3 regions of the Streptomyces sp. NPDC127190 genome follow, and region 2 is predicted to be linked to each of the others. Evidence: riboswitches for the same ligand, from Rfam matches in the RefSeq annotation. Region 2 holds a riboswitch; each other region holds the start of a gene.
What was found. Region 2 has a riboswitch for cobalamin ahead of ACFVIU_RS16715 (cobalamin biosynthesis protein). Riboswitches for the same ligand answer to the same signal wherever they lie in the genome.

Region 1: another riboswitch for cobalamin. It lies ahead of ACFVIU_RS09595 (HoxN/HupN/NixA family nickel/cobalt transporter); the one in region 2 lies ahead of ACFVIU_RS16715 (cobalamin biosynthesis protein).
Region 3: another riboswitch for cobalamin. It lies ahead of ACFVIU_RS25200 (prenyltransferase/squalene oxidase repeat-containing protein); the one in region 2 lies ahead of ACFVIU_RS16715 (cobalamin biosynthesis protein).

Annotation. Positions count from the first base shown of each region.
Region 1 covers NZ_JBHXVE010000004.1:327,518-331,997, forward strand. Annotated here, with positions in the region: partial or broken gene thrS (threonine--tRNA ligase) at 1-487, shown strand, start outside; gene ACFVIU_RS09590 (nucleoside hydrolase) at 526-1,491, shown strand; gene ACFVIU_RS09595 (HoxN/HupN/NixA family nickel/cobalt transporter) at 1,512-2,624, opposite strand; cobalamin riboswitch at 2,649-2,833, opposite strand; gene ACFVIU_RS09600 (ArsR/SmtB family transcription factor) at 2,912-3,262, shown strand; gene ACFVIU_RS09605 (glycoside hydrolase family 13 protein) at 3,358-4,480, shown strand, end outside.
Region 2 covers NZ_JBHXVE010000009.1:184,014-188,493, forward strand. Annotated here, with positions in the region: gene ACFVIU_RS16710 (cobyric acid synthase) at 1-755, opposite strand, end outside; gene ACFVIU_RS16715 (cobalamin biosynthesis protein) at 752-1,696, opposite strand; cobalamin riboswitch at 1,812-1,955, opposite strand; gene ACFVIU_RS16720 (hypothetical protein) at 2,102-2,329, opposite strand; gene ACFVIU_RS16725 (anion permease) at 2,371-3,621, opposite strand; gene ACFVIU_RS16730 (lysozyme) at 3,775-4,480, opposite strand, start outside.
Region 3 covers NZ_JBHXVE010000017.1:135,366-139,845, reverse strand. Annotated here, with positions in the region: gene ACFVIU_RS25205 (SCO2322 family protein) at 1-512, opposite strand, end outside; gene ACFVIU_RS25200 (prenyltransferase/squalene oxidase repeat-containing protein) at 509-1,729, opposite strand; cobalamin riboswitch at 1,840-1,973, opposite strand; gene ACFVIU_RS25195 (hypothetical protein) at 2,134-3,075, opposite strand; gene ACFVIU_RS25190 (helix-turn-helix domain-containing protein) at 3,416-4,135, shown strand; gene ACFVIU_RS25185 (hypothetical protein) at 4,158-4,480, shown strand, end outside.

The DNA of each region.
Region 1 (4,480 bases), on a different contig from region 2:
CCTGTCCACCGTGCAGATCGACTTCCACCAGCCCGCCCGCTTCGACCTGCACTACATCGGCGCGGACGGCGCGAAGCACCGGCCCGTGATGGTGCACCGCAGCGTCATCGGCAGCGTGGAGCGGGCCGTCGCCCATCTCGTGGAGGCCCACGGCGGGGCCTTCCCGGCCTGGCTGGCCCCGGTGCAGCTGGTGGTGCTGCCGGTCGCCGAGGAACAGGTGGCACAGGCCGCGGAGGCGGTCGCACGGGCCCGGGAGGCCGGGCTGCGGGCCGAGCTGGCCGGGCCCGAGCAGGGCACCCTGGGCGCCCGGATCCGGGCGGCGCGCCTGGTGCCGTACCAGGCGGTGATCGGCGCGCGGGAGGCGGACGCCGGGCTGGCGGCCGTACGGCTGCGGGACGGACGGCGCCCGGGCGAGCTGCCGGTGCCGGAGCTGCTGCGGCGGATCGGCGAGCGGGTGCGTGCGCGCGGCGCGGAGCTGTGGACCTGATCTAGGGTTTGAACGTCGGTACGACGAAGGAGTCAGCTGTGACCGGTCAGCCCATCCCCGTGATCATCGACTGCGACACCGGCGTGGACGACGCCCTGGCCCTGCTGTTCGCCGTCCGCCACCCGGGACTGGACCTGCGGGCGGTGACCTGTGTCGCCGGGAACACCGACGTCGACGGCGTGGTCCGCAACACCCTCACCGTGCTGGAGCAGGCGGGCGCCCCGGACATCCCGGTGGGCCGGGGTGCCGAGCGCCCGCTGCTGGAGCCCGCCCGGCCGGCGCAGCATGTGCACGGCGCCGACGGCATGGGCGACCTCGGCCTGCCCGCGCCGTCCCGCACCGCCGCCGACGTGGACGCGATCACGCTGCTGCGCCGGGAGATCCTGGCCTCCCCGCGCCCGGTCACCCTGATCCCCACCGCGCCGCTCACCAACATCGCCCTGCTGCTGCGCACCCACCCCGAGGTGACCCGCAACATCGAGCGGATCGTGTTCATGGGCGGGGCGGTCGCCACCGGGAACGCCACACCGGTCGCCGAGTTCAACGTCTGGCACGACCCGGAGGCGGCGGCGATCCTGCTCACCGCCGGGGTACCGATCACCATGTACGGCCTGGACGTCTTCATGCGGGTGGTGGTGGACACCCCGGACGTGCACCGGCTGCGCGCCAGCAGCGAGCCCGGCACCCGGCTGGCCGGCGAGCTGCTCGCGCACCGGCCGACCACGCAGGGCGAGGAGCCGGAGGCGGAGGAGGCGGGCGGCCTCGGCGACGCGGGCGCGGTGTGCGCGGTCGCCGACCCGCAGGGCATCGTCACCCGCCGCCTCCCGGTGGAGGTCTCCCTGGCCCCCGGCCCGGGCCGCGGCCAGACCATCGTGGACCGCCGGCCCCGGCCGGGCGAGTCCGAGATCCACGGTGAGGCCCGCGAACAGGCCCTGGTGGACGTGGCGTTGGACGTCGACGTGGACCGGTTCGTGAAGCTGTACCTGGAGACGGTCGAACGCTAGGGCGTCCTTTTAAGAGGGCCCTAGTCGGACAGGGTGGAGGCGCGCGCCGTCCAGCGTTCCTCCACCCGCGCGAACCTCCAGTACGCCAGCGCCGCCGCCCACACCACCACGAACAGGCCGACGATGACGTAACCGGCGCTGTCCAGGTTCACCCCGGCGATCCAGCCGGTGACGGAGTCGCGCAGGTCCAGCTTGTCGTGGACCACGCCCACCAGCTCGATCGTGCCGATGAAGAAGGCGACGGCGATGGACAGCCCGGTGATGGTGAGGTTGTAGAACACCTTGCGGACCGGGTGCGAGAACGCCCACTGGTAGGCGAAGTTCATGAACGTGCCGTCGAGCGTGTCGAACAGGCACATCCCGGCGGTGAAGAGCAGCGGCAGGCACAGGATCGCGTACCAGGGCAGGCCCGCGGCCGCGCCCGAGCCCGCCATCACCATCAGCGTGACCTCGGTGGCCGTCTCGAAGCCGAGGCCGAACAGGAAGCCCACCGGGTACATCTGGCCGGGGCGGGAGACGGACCTGGTCAGCCGGCCGAGGAAGCGGTTCATGAACCCGCGCGAGTCCAGCTGCCGTTCCAGCTCCCGCTCGTCGAAGGTGCCCGCGCGCATCGACCGGAAGACCCGCAGGATGCCCAGCAGGGCGACCAGGTTGAGGGCCGCGATCAGGTAGAGGAAGGCGCCGGCGACCGTCGTACCCATGAAGCCGAGCACCTGGTGGGTGGTGGACTTCTCGCTGGTCACCGTGCCCGCCAACCGGGTGCCGCCGGCGATGAGCAGCGCCAGCAGCACCACCACGCTGGAGTGGCCGAGGGCGAACCAGAAGCCCACCGACACCGGCCGCTTGCCGTCGGCCATCAGCTTGCGGGTGGTGTTGTCGATCGCGGCGATGTGGTCGGCGTCGAAGGCGTGCCGCATGCCGAGGGTGTAGGCGGTGATGCCGAGACCGACGCCGAAGACGTCCCGGCCCACCTTGTAGTGCCCGGGGGCGACGAGCAGGAAGAGGATGCCGAAGGCGACGACGTGCAGGGCGACGATCACCGCGAGCAGTCCGGCCGTCCTGACCGTGTCCTCGCGCTGCCAGCGGAAGGCCGCCTTGTCGGACGCGGGCAGGGTGGTTCCGGGCAGGTTCATACGGTCAGCTCCAGCACCTCGTGGATCCTTCATCAGTGCCGTGGCCGGTCTCCTGGCTTACGGGTCGTGCGTTCGTCGCCCCTGCCTTCCCGGTCGTACGACCAGTGGCCCGGCGGATGCCGGACGGGACGGGAACTCCCCGATCACAGTGGCGAGGGCCGCGTCGATCTCTCATCGACTTCCCGAGCACCACGGCCCGCCCACCGTAGGGGGCCCGACCATCTCCTGCATAGCTGCACAACCGGGCAGGTATTCAAGATCACATACCGGCCTGCGAGGATGTGGGCATGCATCTCGTGCCTGCCGACCGCGCCGACCGTCGCACCATCGACGGCCACCGGGTGTGCGACGCGATCGCCGCCATCGGCGACGCGGGCCGTCTGCGCGCCTGGGCCGACCGCTTCTCGCTGCTCGCCGATCCCAACCGGCTCGCCCTGCTGCTGGCCCTGCACCACACCGGGCCGCTCGCCGTCTCGGACCTGGCCGTCGCCACGGGCATGAACGACCCGGCGGTCTCCCAGGCGCTGCGGCTGCTGCGTGCGGCGGGCGTGGTGGCGGGGGAGAAGGAGGGGCGGGTGGTCCGCTACCGGGTGGTGGACCAGCGGGTGCGGGGCTTGTTGGAGCACTGCGGGGAGTGAAACGCGGCGCACCTCGCCGCTGAAGGTTGCTTTTCCGGGCAATGTGGACAGGCTCTCTCCTGTCGTCCTTCCGAAAGGGAGCCCGTATGGCCCGTATGGCAGAGTCCTCGCCGGACCTCTCCTCCCGGAACCCCGACTGGTGGCGGCAGGCCGTCATCTACCAGGTCTATCCGCGCAGCTTCACCGACGCCGACGGTGACGGCCTCGGTGATCTGCGCGGCATCACCGAGCGCCTGGAGCATCTCGCCGAGCTGGGCGCGGACGCCCTGTGGCTCAGCCCCTTCTACCCCTCCGAACTCGCCGACGGCGGCTACGACGTCGCCGACCACCGGGACGTCGACCCCCGGCTCGGCACCCTGGACGACTTCGACGCCCTGGTCGCGAAGGCGCACCGGCTCGGGCTGAAGGTCGTCGTGGACATCGTGCCGAACCACACCTCGCATCTGCATCCCTGGTTCCAGGAGGCGCTGCGGGCCGGGCCCGGCTCACCGGCCCGCGACCGGTACGTCTTCCGGCCCGGCCGGGGCGAGCGCGGCGAACTGCCGCCCTCCGACTGGCAGTCCGTGTTCGGCGGCAGCGCCTGGCGGCGGGTGCCCGACGGCGCCTGGTACCTGCACCTCTTCGCCGCAGAGCAGCCCGATCTGAACTGGGAGCACGAGGACGTACGCGCCGACTTCCGGGCCACCCTGCGGTTCTGGGCCGACCGGGGCGTCGACGGCTTCCGCGTCGACGTCGCCCACGGCCTCGCCAAGGACCTCTCCGAACCGCTGCGGGACATCGGCGGTATCGGCGCGACCGGCGAGGAGGCCCTGCTGCGGGTGGAGCCGGGCACCCACCCCTACTGGGACCGGGACGAGGTGCACGAGATCTACCGCGACTGGCGCAAGGTCTTCGACGCCTACCACCCGCCGCGCTGTGCCGTCGCCGAGGCCTGGGTGCCGGGCGCCCGCCGGGCCCGGTACGCGCGCCCGGACGAGCTGGGCCAGGCCTTCAACTTCGAGTACCTGGAGGCCCGGTGGGACGCCGGGGAGCTGCGCCGGGTGATCACCGAGGAGCTGGCCACCGCCCGCGCGGCCGGGGCCGCCGCCACCTGGGTGCTCTCCAACCACGACGTGGTCCGGCACGCCTCCCGGCTCATGCTGCCGCCCGGCACCGACCCCGGCGCCTGGCTGCTGTCCGGCGGCACCGCGCCCGCGATCGACCCGGCGGCCGGACTGC
Region 2 (4,480 bases):
ACGGTGGACTCGCGGACCGTGCCCCGCAGGGACACCCGCAGCCCGTCCTCCTCGTCGATGCCGAGCCCGTGCCGGAAGGGCAGCACGCCGTACGTGCGCCGCCCGGTGAGGCCGTGCAGCATGTCCAGGCCGGGCTCCAGCAGGGAGACGTCCCCGCGGAACTTGTTGACCAGGAACCCGGCGACCAGCTCCTGGTCCTCGGGGGACAGCAGGGCGACCGTGCCGAAGAAGGAGGCGAAGACGCCCCCGCGGTCGATGTCCCCGACCACCAGCACGGGCAGCCGCGCGTTGCGGGCGATGCCCATGTTCACGATGTCGGTCCGGCGCAGGTTGATCTCCGCCGGGCTGCCCGCCCCCTCACAGATCACCGCGTCATACGTGCCCCGCAACTCGGCCAGGCAGTCCAGCACCGTGCCGAGCAGCTTCTGCTGCCGGCCGCCGTGGTAGCCGCGGGCGCTCAGTTCGCCGACGGGCTTGCCCATCAGCACCACCTGGCTGCTCTGTTCGCCGCCCGGCTTCAGCAGCACCGGGTTCATCAGCGCGGTCGGTTCGGTCCGGCAGGCCTGGGCCTGCATGGCCTGGGCCCGTCCGATCTCCGCGCCCTCCCGGGTGACGAAGGAGTTGAGGGACATGTTCTGCGCCTTGAACGGCGCGACCTTCACGCCCTGGCGCACCAGCCACCGGCAGATTCCGGCCGTCACGACGCTCTTGCCCGCGTCGGAGGTGGTGCCGGCGACGAGGAGACCACCGTTCACTTCCCGCGTCCCTTCGCGATCAGGCGCGCGGCGGCCGTGACGCCGAGCGCGAGGAGGCCGACCCGGCGGGAGAGCCGTACGGCCCGGTCGATGTCGGTGACCCGGACCGCCCGTCCCGCGCCGCCGTTGAGCACGGGCCGGTGCTCGACCCGGCCGCCGTAGGAGAGGGTGCCGCCCAGCCGGACCCCGAGGGCGCCCGCGAAGGACGCCTCCACCGGGCCCGCGTTGGGGCTCGGGTGGCGGTGGGCGTCGGCCCGCCAGGCGCGCAGGGCACCGCGCGGATCGGGTCCGGCCGCGGCGGCGAGTACGGCGGTCAGCCGGGCGCCGGGCCAGCCGGCCACGTCGTCGAGGCGGGCGGAGGCCCAGCCGAAGCGCCGGTACCGGGGCGACGTGTGACCGACCATCGCGTCGAGGGTGTTGACCGCCCGGAACCCGAGCAGCCCGGGCACGCCGGCCACGGCGCCCCAGACCAGGGCGCCCACGACGGCGTCGGAGGTGTTCTCGGCGACCGACTCGACCACGGCCCGGGCTATCCCGTCGGCGTCCAGCGCCTGCGGGTCCCGGCCGCACAGGTGCGGCAGCCGCGCGCGGGCCGCCTCGACGTCGCCGCGCTCCAGGGCGCGCCCGATGGTGCGGGCTTCCCGGGCGAGCGAGGTGCCGCCGACGACCGACCAGGTGGCGGCGGCGGTCAGTGCGACGGAGAGGGCGCGGGAGGGGCGTACGGCGCGTGCGGCCGCCGTGCCGAGGGCGACGGCGCCACCGGCGCACACGACGGTGTGCAGGGCGCCCCAGCCGCGGTGGTCGTGCCACAACGCGCCTTCCACGGCCGCGGCGGCCCGTCCGAACGCGGCGACCGGATGGCCGCGGCGCGGATCGCCGAGGAGCAGGTCCCCGAGAAGGCCGGCGGCGGCGCCGTACGCGTAGCTGCGATCGGCACCCATCGGCTCAGCCGGCCGTCGGATCGGCAGCGGCCCCGGTACGGGTCCTGGTGCTCGGCCTTGTCCATCGGCAGCCCGGCATGGCGATCTATGTCCTCACTCAGGGTGTCCGCGCCCTGGTTCGACGAGATTCGGCGGTGAGAGTTCCTGGCTCCCGGGGTGTTCTTCCCCGGTGACAGTGGCGGGACCGCGCCGGATTCGCACCGGCTTCCTCTTCTGCCGCCGTACTTGGCCCGGGCAGTCCACCACGCGCCCGGAACGGCCGTCAACTCGCTGTTGACCTGCATGGGGAGAGTGTGCCGATCCCCACATTGGGGGGTGGGAGGGGAGCGGGAGACACGGCGGGAGAGGGCATGAAAAAGGCTCCCCTCCGCGGTGCGGGGAGGGGAGCCTTCGGAAGGTCCGCGGTCAGGCCTTGGCGACGATCAGGTAGATCCCGTACGCCACCGCCGCCGCGCAGGCCGCGAAGCTCAGGTAGGCGCCGGTGACGGCGAGGGCGGCGGAGTCGCCCTGCGCGGTGGCCCGCTCGCGGTGGGCCAGGCCCTTGATGCCGAGGCTGAACAGGGCCACCAGGCCCACGGTGACCACGAGGCTGACGCCGAAGACGGAGCCGATGGCCGCCCAGTCGATCTTCATGGGGTTGCTTCCTTCGGTAACCGGTAACCGGGGTGACCGGGTCAGACGGTGGCGGCCGGCGGAACCGCCGGGGCGACCGGGGTGGGCTCGGCGGCGGGGGACGCGATGGTGGCCGTCAGGTCCTCGGTGATCTGGCCCGCCGGGGGCGGGGTCACGGCGGCGATGGCGGTGGTCACCACGCCGGCCGGCTCACCGGTCTCCTCGACCACGTTGGTGTGGTCGACGACCTCGCGGCGGGAGATCTTCCAGATGGCGGCGCTCGAGGCGACCAGGAAGACGGCGACGGCGGCGGTGCCCCAGTCGCCCAGCTCCGTGACGGCCTCGGCACCCGCGCCGACCAGCGCGGCGGCCGGCAGGGTCAGCACCCAGGCCACGGCCATCCGGGTCGCGGTGGACCAGCGGACCACTCCGCCCTTGCGGCCGAGGCCCGCGCCCATCACCGAGCCGGAGACGACATGCGTGGTGGAGAGGGAGAAGCCGAGGTGCGAGGAGGTCAGGATGGCGGTGGCGGCGCTGGTCTGCGCGGCGAAGCCCTGGCGCGGCTCCAGCTCGGTCAGGCCCGTGCCCATGGTGCGGATGATGCGCCAGCCGCCGATGTAGGTGCCGAGCGCGATGGCCAGGCCCGCGGAGAGGATCACCCAGACCGGCGGGTTGGAGCCGGGGGCGAGGGAGCCGCCCGCGACCAGCGCGAGGGTGATGACGCCCATGGTCTTCTGCGCGTCGTTGGTGCCGTGGGCGAGGGAGACCAGACCGGCGGAGGCGATCTGGCCGGCGCGGTAGCCCTTGCGGGTGGCCTGGCTGTCGCCGCCGCCGACGCCGTAGGAGAAGCGGGTCGCCAGCATCGAGGCGAGGCCCGCCACGACCGGGGCGGCGACCGCCGGGAGGATCACCTTGGTGACCAGGACGTCACCGTGCACGGCGCCGAAGCCCGCGGAGGCCACGGCGGCACCGATCAGGCCGCCCATCAGGGCGTGCGAGGAGCTGGAGGGGAGGCCCACCAGCCAGGTCAGCAGGTTCCAGAGGATCGCGCCGACCAGGGCGGCGAAGATGACCTCGGGACGGATGCCGGTCTCGTCGACGAGACCCTTGGAGATCGTGTTGGCGACCTCCACCGAGAGAAAGGCGCCGGCCAGGTTGAGGACGGCGGACATGGTCACCGCGAGCTTGGGCTTGAGTGCGCCTGTCGAGATGGTCGTGGCCATCGCGTTCGCGGTGTCGTGGAAACCGTTCGTGAAATCGAACGCGAGAGCGGTTACCACCACAATCGCGAGGATCAGCGAGAAGCTTTCCATTTACCCAGGCAATCGTTCGAGGTCGTTGGCTGGATGAACGTAGGCAACCTGGGTGAACGGAAGATGAACTGAGACGGGCCTGACGGTGTCCTGATCGAGGGAGTGGGGTCCCGTTTGCCGCCTTCGACCCCGCTCACCCCAGTCGCCCCTTGGCTACCAGCCCCGGGCGAAGGAACGCAGCCGGGCCGCCGAGCCGTGAAAGAGATTCTGGTCACCCGGCAGCCCGCCCCGGGTGCCGTACTGCCAGAACGTCCAGTCCTGCCAGCCGCCGGGCAGTTCCCCCGGCCCCGAGCTGCCGTGCCGGGCGATCCACAGCGGGTGCCGCGCGGCGAAGGCGTCGCTGTCGCCGGTGCACATCCGCCACCACTCGGCGGTCGTGTAGATCACCGGGGGGCGGCCGGTCTCCTGCTCGACCTCGTCGCTGAACGACCGGATCCAGTGCACCATCCTCCGGTTGCTCAGCCCGTAGCACGGATGCCTGTGGTCGTACGGGTTGTATTCGATGTCGAGCGCGGGCGGCAGGGTCCGGCCGTCGGCCCGCCAGTCGCCGCCGTGGTGCACGAAGAACTCGGCCTGCCGGGCGCCGGAGGACCGGTCCGGCCGGGCGAAGTGGTACGCGCCGCGCACCAGGCCCGAGCGGTACGCACCGTCGTACTGCTCGGCGAAGTAGGGGTTGCGGTAGCCGGTGGACTCGGTCGCCTTCACGTAGACGAACCGGGCGCCCTTGTCGAGCGCCGTGGGCCAGTCCACATGCTCCTGGTGGGACGACACGTCGTGGCCCTGGGGCAGTGCCGTGGCCCACTTCGGCGGTCCGGCCGAGGCGGTCGCGGTGCCGGCGAGGGCGAGCGCGGCCGTGGCC
Region 3 (4,480 bases), on a different contig from region 2:
TGGTCCGTGGACACCGCCTCCCCGCAGCCCTTGCGCGGGTACCCGTCGATCGCGCACAACAAGGCGTTGGTGTCGTACCGCAGCGGCTTGGCCACACTCGCCAGCGCTTCCGCGGCCGAGGCGTCGCCGGACACCCGCGCGCAGGCCGTGCGGCGGGCCGGCGGCGTCTCGCCGGAGGGCGCGTCCGCCGGGGTGCCGAAGTCGAGGACCAGGGCCACCCGCTTGGTGCCCGGCCGCGCCGGTACGGCGGCGCAGACGGTGTGGAAGTCCGCCGTACCGCGTGGCCTGCTCGCGTCGGCGGAGTCCGCGCTCACCGCGAAGCGGAAGCCCAGGACGGCGCCGTCGTCGGGGCGGGCGGTCGAGGGGCCCTGGGTGGCGTAGGTCCAGGTGCCGTCGGTGCGTTCCCAGAAGGACCAGTAGCGGTAGCCGGTTGCCCGCGCCTCGCCCGTCGCCCCGAGCAGCAGGGCGAGCGCGGCGAGCAGCGCGGGCGCGGTACGGCGGACGACGCTCACGGCTGCCGCTTCTTCCGGCCGCTGAGCAGGAAGCCGACCCCGATGCCCGCGACGAGGCAGACGCCGACGAACCACCAGACGCCGAACGTCGAGTTGTCGTCGGACTTCTTCTTCTCCTGCTGCTCGGCGGACATGTGGGGAGCTGGGCCGAGGGTGTTGAGGGAGTGCACCAGGCTGGTGCCGCCGAAGTCGCCCGGCTGTGCGCCGACCGCGTGCGCGGCGAGGATCAGCTCGGCGTACGCGGCCGGGCCGCTCTGCGCCGCCCAGGGGGAGGCGTGCTTCTCCAGCCAGCCGTACGCCTTCTTCGCCTGCTCGACCCGGCCGTCCGCGGCGAGCGCGACGACCGCGTCCGCCGTGTTGCCGAAGTCCGGCTGGTCCGTGGCGCCGGGCAGCGTGGACATGAGGTGGCCGGTCTTGGCGAGGGCCGAGGCCAGATAGGCGCCGCCGTTGTCCGCGATCTGGGCGGGCGTGGGGTGGCCGCCCTTGGTGCACGTGTCGTGCGCCGGGGGCTTGCCGGCCTGCGCGACGAAGCCCTTGCCGAGCGCGCCCAGCACGCCGGCGGCCGTCGCGTCGGCGTTGGCGACCAGTTTGCCCTTCTTGTCCGGCTGGTAAGCGAGGGCGCCGCCGCCGTCCTGGTCGCACGGGACGGACCAGGCGGCCAGGGCGTCGTAGGGGGACTTGCCGGAGGTGCGGACGTCCGCGGGGTCGGTGCCGTTCGCGGACAGCGCGCCGATGACGACGGAGGTGGAGTTGGCGTCGCCGGTGCCGCCGGGGTAGAGGCCCCAGCTTCCGTCCTTGTTCTGCACGGACTTCAGCCAGTGCACCGCCTTCTCGACCGCGCCGCCGTGCCCGCCGACCGCCTGGAGGGCCTGTACGGCGGCGGCCGTGCTGTTGGTGTCGACGGTGACCTTGCTGTCGCAGGCCCGCGCCGGGTCGGCGCGGAAGGCGGCGAACGCGCCGTTGGCGCACTGCTGTCCGGCGAGCCAGTCCACGGCCGCGGGGGCGGGCCGGTAGCCGAGGGTGCGCTGGGCGATCAGGGTGAGCGACTGGCGCCACACCCCGTCGTAGGTCGGGTCGGTGGTGCCGTACAGGCCGGAGGGGATCGCGGCTTTGGGGGAGGGAGAAGAGGCCGGGGGCCGGCCGGCTGCCGTGGCGGGTGCGGCGGCGGCCAGCACGCCTATGGCGGCCAGGGCCGCTGCGCTGCGGCGGACGTTCATGATCGGCGACTGCCTCTCCTGCGGGGAGCCGGGCAGCGCGCGGGAAGGCCCCGGGCGGCTCGGCTCCGTAGACCTCGACGGTGCCGTGCGCGGCGGGCCGCCACGCACGTGAGCCGGTCAACGTCCCGCACGGGTGCTCCGGCTCACCACCCGGAAGAACAAGGGTGGCTGACGGTTGCGGGTCAGCGCCGGAATTGCACCGGCTTCCTCCCGTACGGGCGTGATGACGACCCAGCCACTGTACCGGCAGCTCTCCGCGCGCCGAGGGGCGGCCGTGCCCGTACCGGGTCGGGCCGCGCGCCGAGGGGGCCGTGCCCTGTACCGGGTCGGGCCGCGCGCCGAGGGGCGGCCGTGCCCCGTACCGGGTCGGGCCGCGCGCCGAGGGGGCCGTGCCCCGTACCGGCTCAGGCCGCGCGCGGCTCCCACGGTGCGTCGGACAGGGCCGGTCGCGGGTGGGAGCGGGTCAGGTGGTCGAGGGCGCGCTCGCACTCCGTGGTGTCCTCGCCCGTGACCACCCAGTGCGCGGGCCGGCCGGCGGGCGGGGCGGGGCGGGCGAACTGGACGGCGGCGGCCCGCTGGCGGGTCGGCGACACGTCCGGGAGGCCGCCGGTGGCCAGCGTCGCCGCGGCGCCCGCGAGGTCGACCCCGGTGGCCTCCTCCACCAGCAGCGGTACCAGGTCCCCCGGCAGACAGGGGGTGACCCCGGTGACCCGCGGACCGCGGGAGGTCAGCCGCAGGCCGACATGGGCGACGGTGTGGGCCAGCCGGAGGGCGCGGGCGGCGCGTTCGACGGTCTGGCGGAGGAACCGGTTGTGCAGCAGCGGGTCATGGGCGTGCACCGAGTGCCGCAGCGCGCCCTCGGCGGGCGGCGGCGCCGGGGTCGTACGGACGAGTGCGGTGATGCGGACCTCGTCGTCGAGGACCACGGCCACGGCGGACACCAGCGGCCCTTCTGCGTCCTCCGCGTCCTCCACGGCTGCCGGTACCACCCGGTGCCGGGCGAGCAGGGTCCGTACCGCCGAGGGATCGGCGCAGGTCGCGGCCGTCGTGTACGGCAGGCCCGGCAGTCCGAGCCAGGCGGCGATCCGCGCGGTGCTGCGGACGTACCGCCCGGACCAGGTCAGGACGCCGCCGACCCGGTGCCGGGCCGTGTACCGCAGGACCGCCTCGGCCGTCTCCGCCTCCCGGCCCGGATCGGCGGCGACATGGCCGGCCAGGTACGGCCGCGCCCAGGCGGGCGGCGCGGGCGCGACCAGCACCACCGGGCGGCCGGCGGCGATCCGGGCCAGCGGGAACTCGCCGTACGCGGCCCGGCCGGCCCCGAGCAGAAGGACGGGCTGCGTCATCGACGCCTCACCTTCATGCAGAGAGAGGTTCACCAAACGTGTGCACGACGGCCAGGCGTAAGGGAGTCCATGGCAGTCGCGTGGAGAAGGGGGTCAGGCTTCTCGTGCGAGGCGAACAGGGCGCCCCGGATGCCGCTCCCCCATAGGCGGCACCCGGGACGGGTCTGTCGGATCTTGCTCTCTGTGCCGTGATCCTCACCCATCGCACCCCGAACTGTCAACGATTGCTGCCTAATTCCGCAGGGGCTCTTGTCACATCTGGCCGGGGAACCGACGACCCGGTAACCTCGTCGGGCCAGTCACCGAGCACGACACCACGACAGGCCCAGGGGGGATTCCGGTGAGTGACGCCTATGCCGAGCTGGCCGAAGCCCTGCACCGGCTCGGCGAGTTGACCGGACGGCCGCCGGGGCGGCTGCCGGAGGTCCTCGACGTGGCCGACCTGTCCCATCGCACCGGCATTCCCGTCGCCACCGTCGTGGAGCTCCTCTCCGGCGGCCGGGCACCGGAGACGGGGCTGGCCGAGCGGGTGCGCCAGCGGCTGGACTTTATACGCGAGACCCGGCGCCGGCCGGACGGCAAGCGGTACTCACTGGACGAGCTGGCCCGGATCGCCGGGACCAGCCGGCAGTGGCTGAGCGAGTGGCGCAAGAGCGGCATGCCGAGCCTGGAGCACACCGACCGGCTGCGCCGCTTCTTCGGCCTGCCCGCCGGCTACTTCACCGCCGACGAACCCGAGGCGCTGCACGAGGCGTTGCAGCCGGTGGTGCAGAGCCTGGAGGCCGAGGCGGACCCGCTGCTGCGGCTGCGCGAGAGCGGACTGGTCCGGCTCGCCGCGCGGGCCCCGCAGATGAACGCCCGCCAGCTCGCCACCCTCGCCGATCTGGCCGAGATGATCATCTCCTCCGAGCGGGCCCCCGAGCGCGCCGCCACGGGAGCGACGGCGGGAGCGACCGCGGGAGCGACCGCCGCGGGCGCGCCGGCCGGGCGCGCGACCGCCCCGCGGGCGACCGCCGCGGGGGCGTCGGCCGGCCGGGCGGGGGACGCCGGGAGTGCCTGAACCGACGTCCTGGAGAGCCCCTTTGGCCCGACACCTCGGCAAGCCCAAGCCCGACAGGTCCCCCAAGCGCTTCCTCGACCGGCTGGTGCGCGACACCGCCCGCACGCTCACCCCGCCCACCACCGCCAAGGCGTTCCTGCACGCGCTGTGCGCCACGCTCAGCCCGCAGCTGGACCGCCCGGTCGGGCTGAAGTTCGTCGCCTTCCCGTCCGACCTGGACGTGTCCGGGGTCACCCTCGCCACCGAGGAGCGGTACATCGTGGTCGTCGAGGACCGCGCCCCGGACCCGCACAAGTTCGTCATCGCCGGGCACGAGATCGGCCACATCCACTACGGCACCCTCGA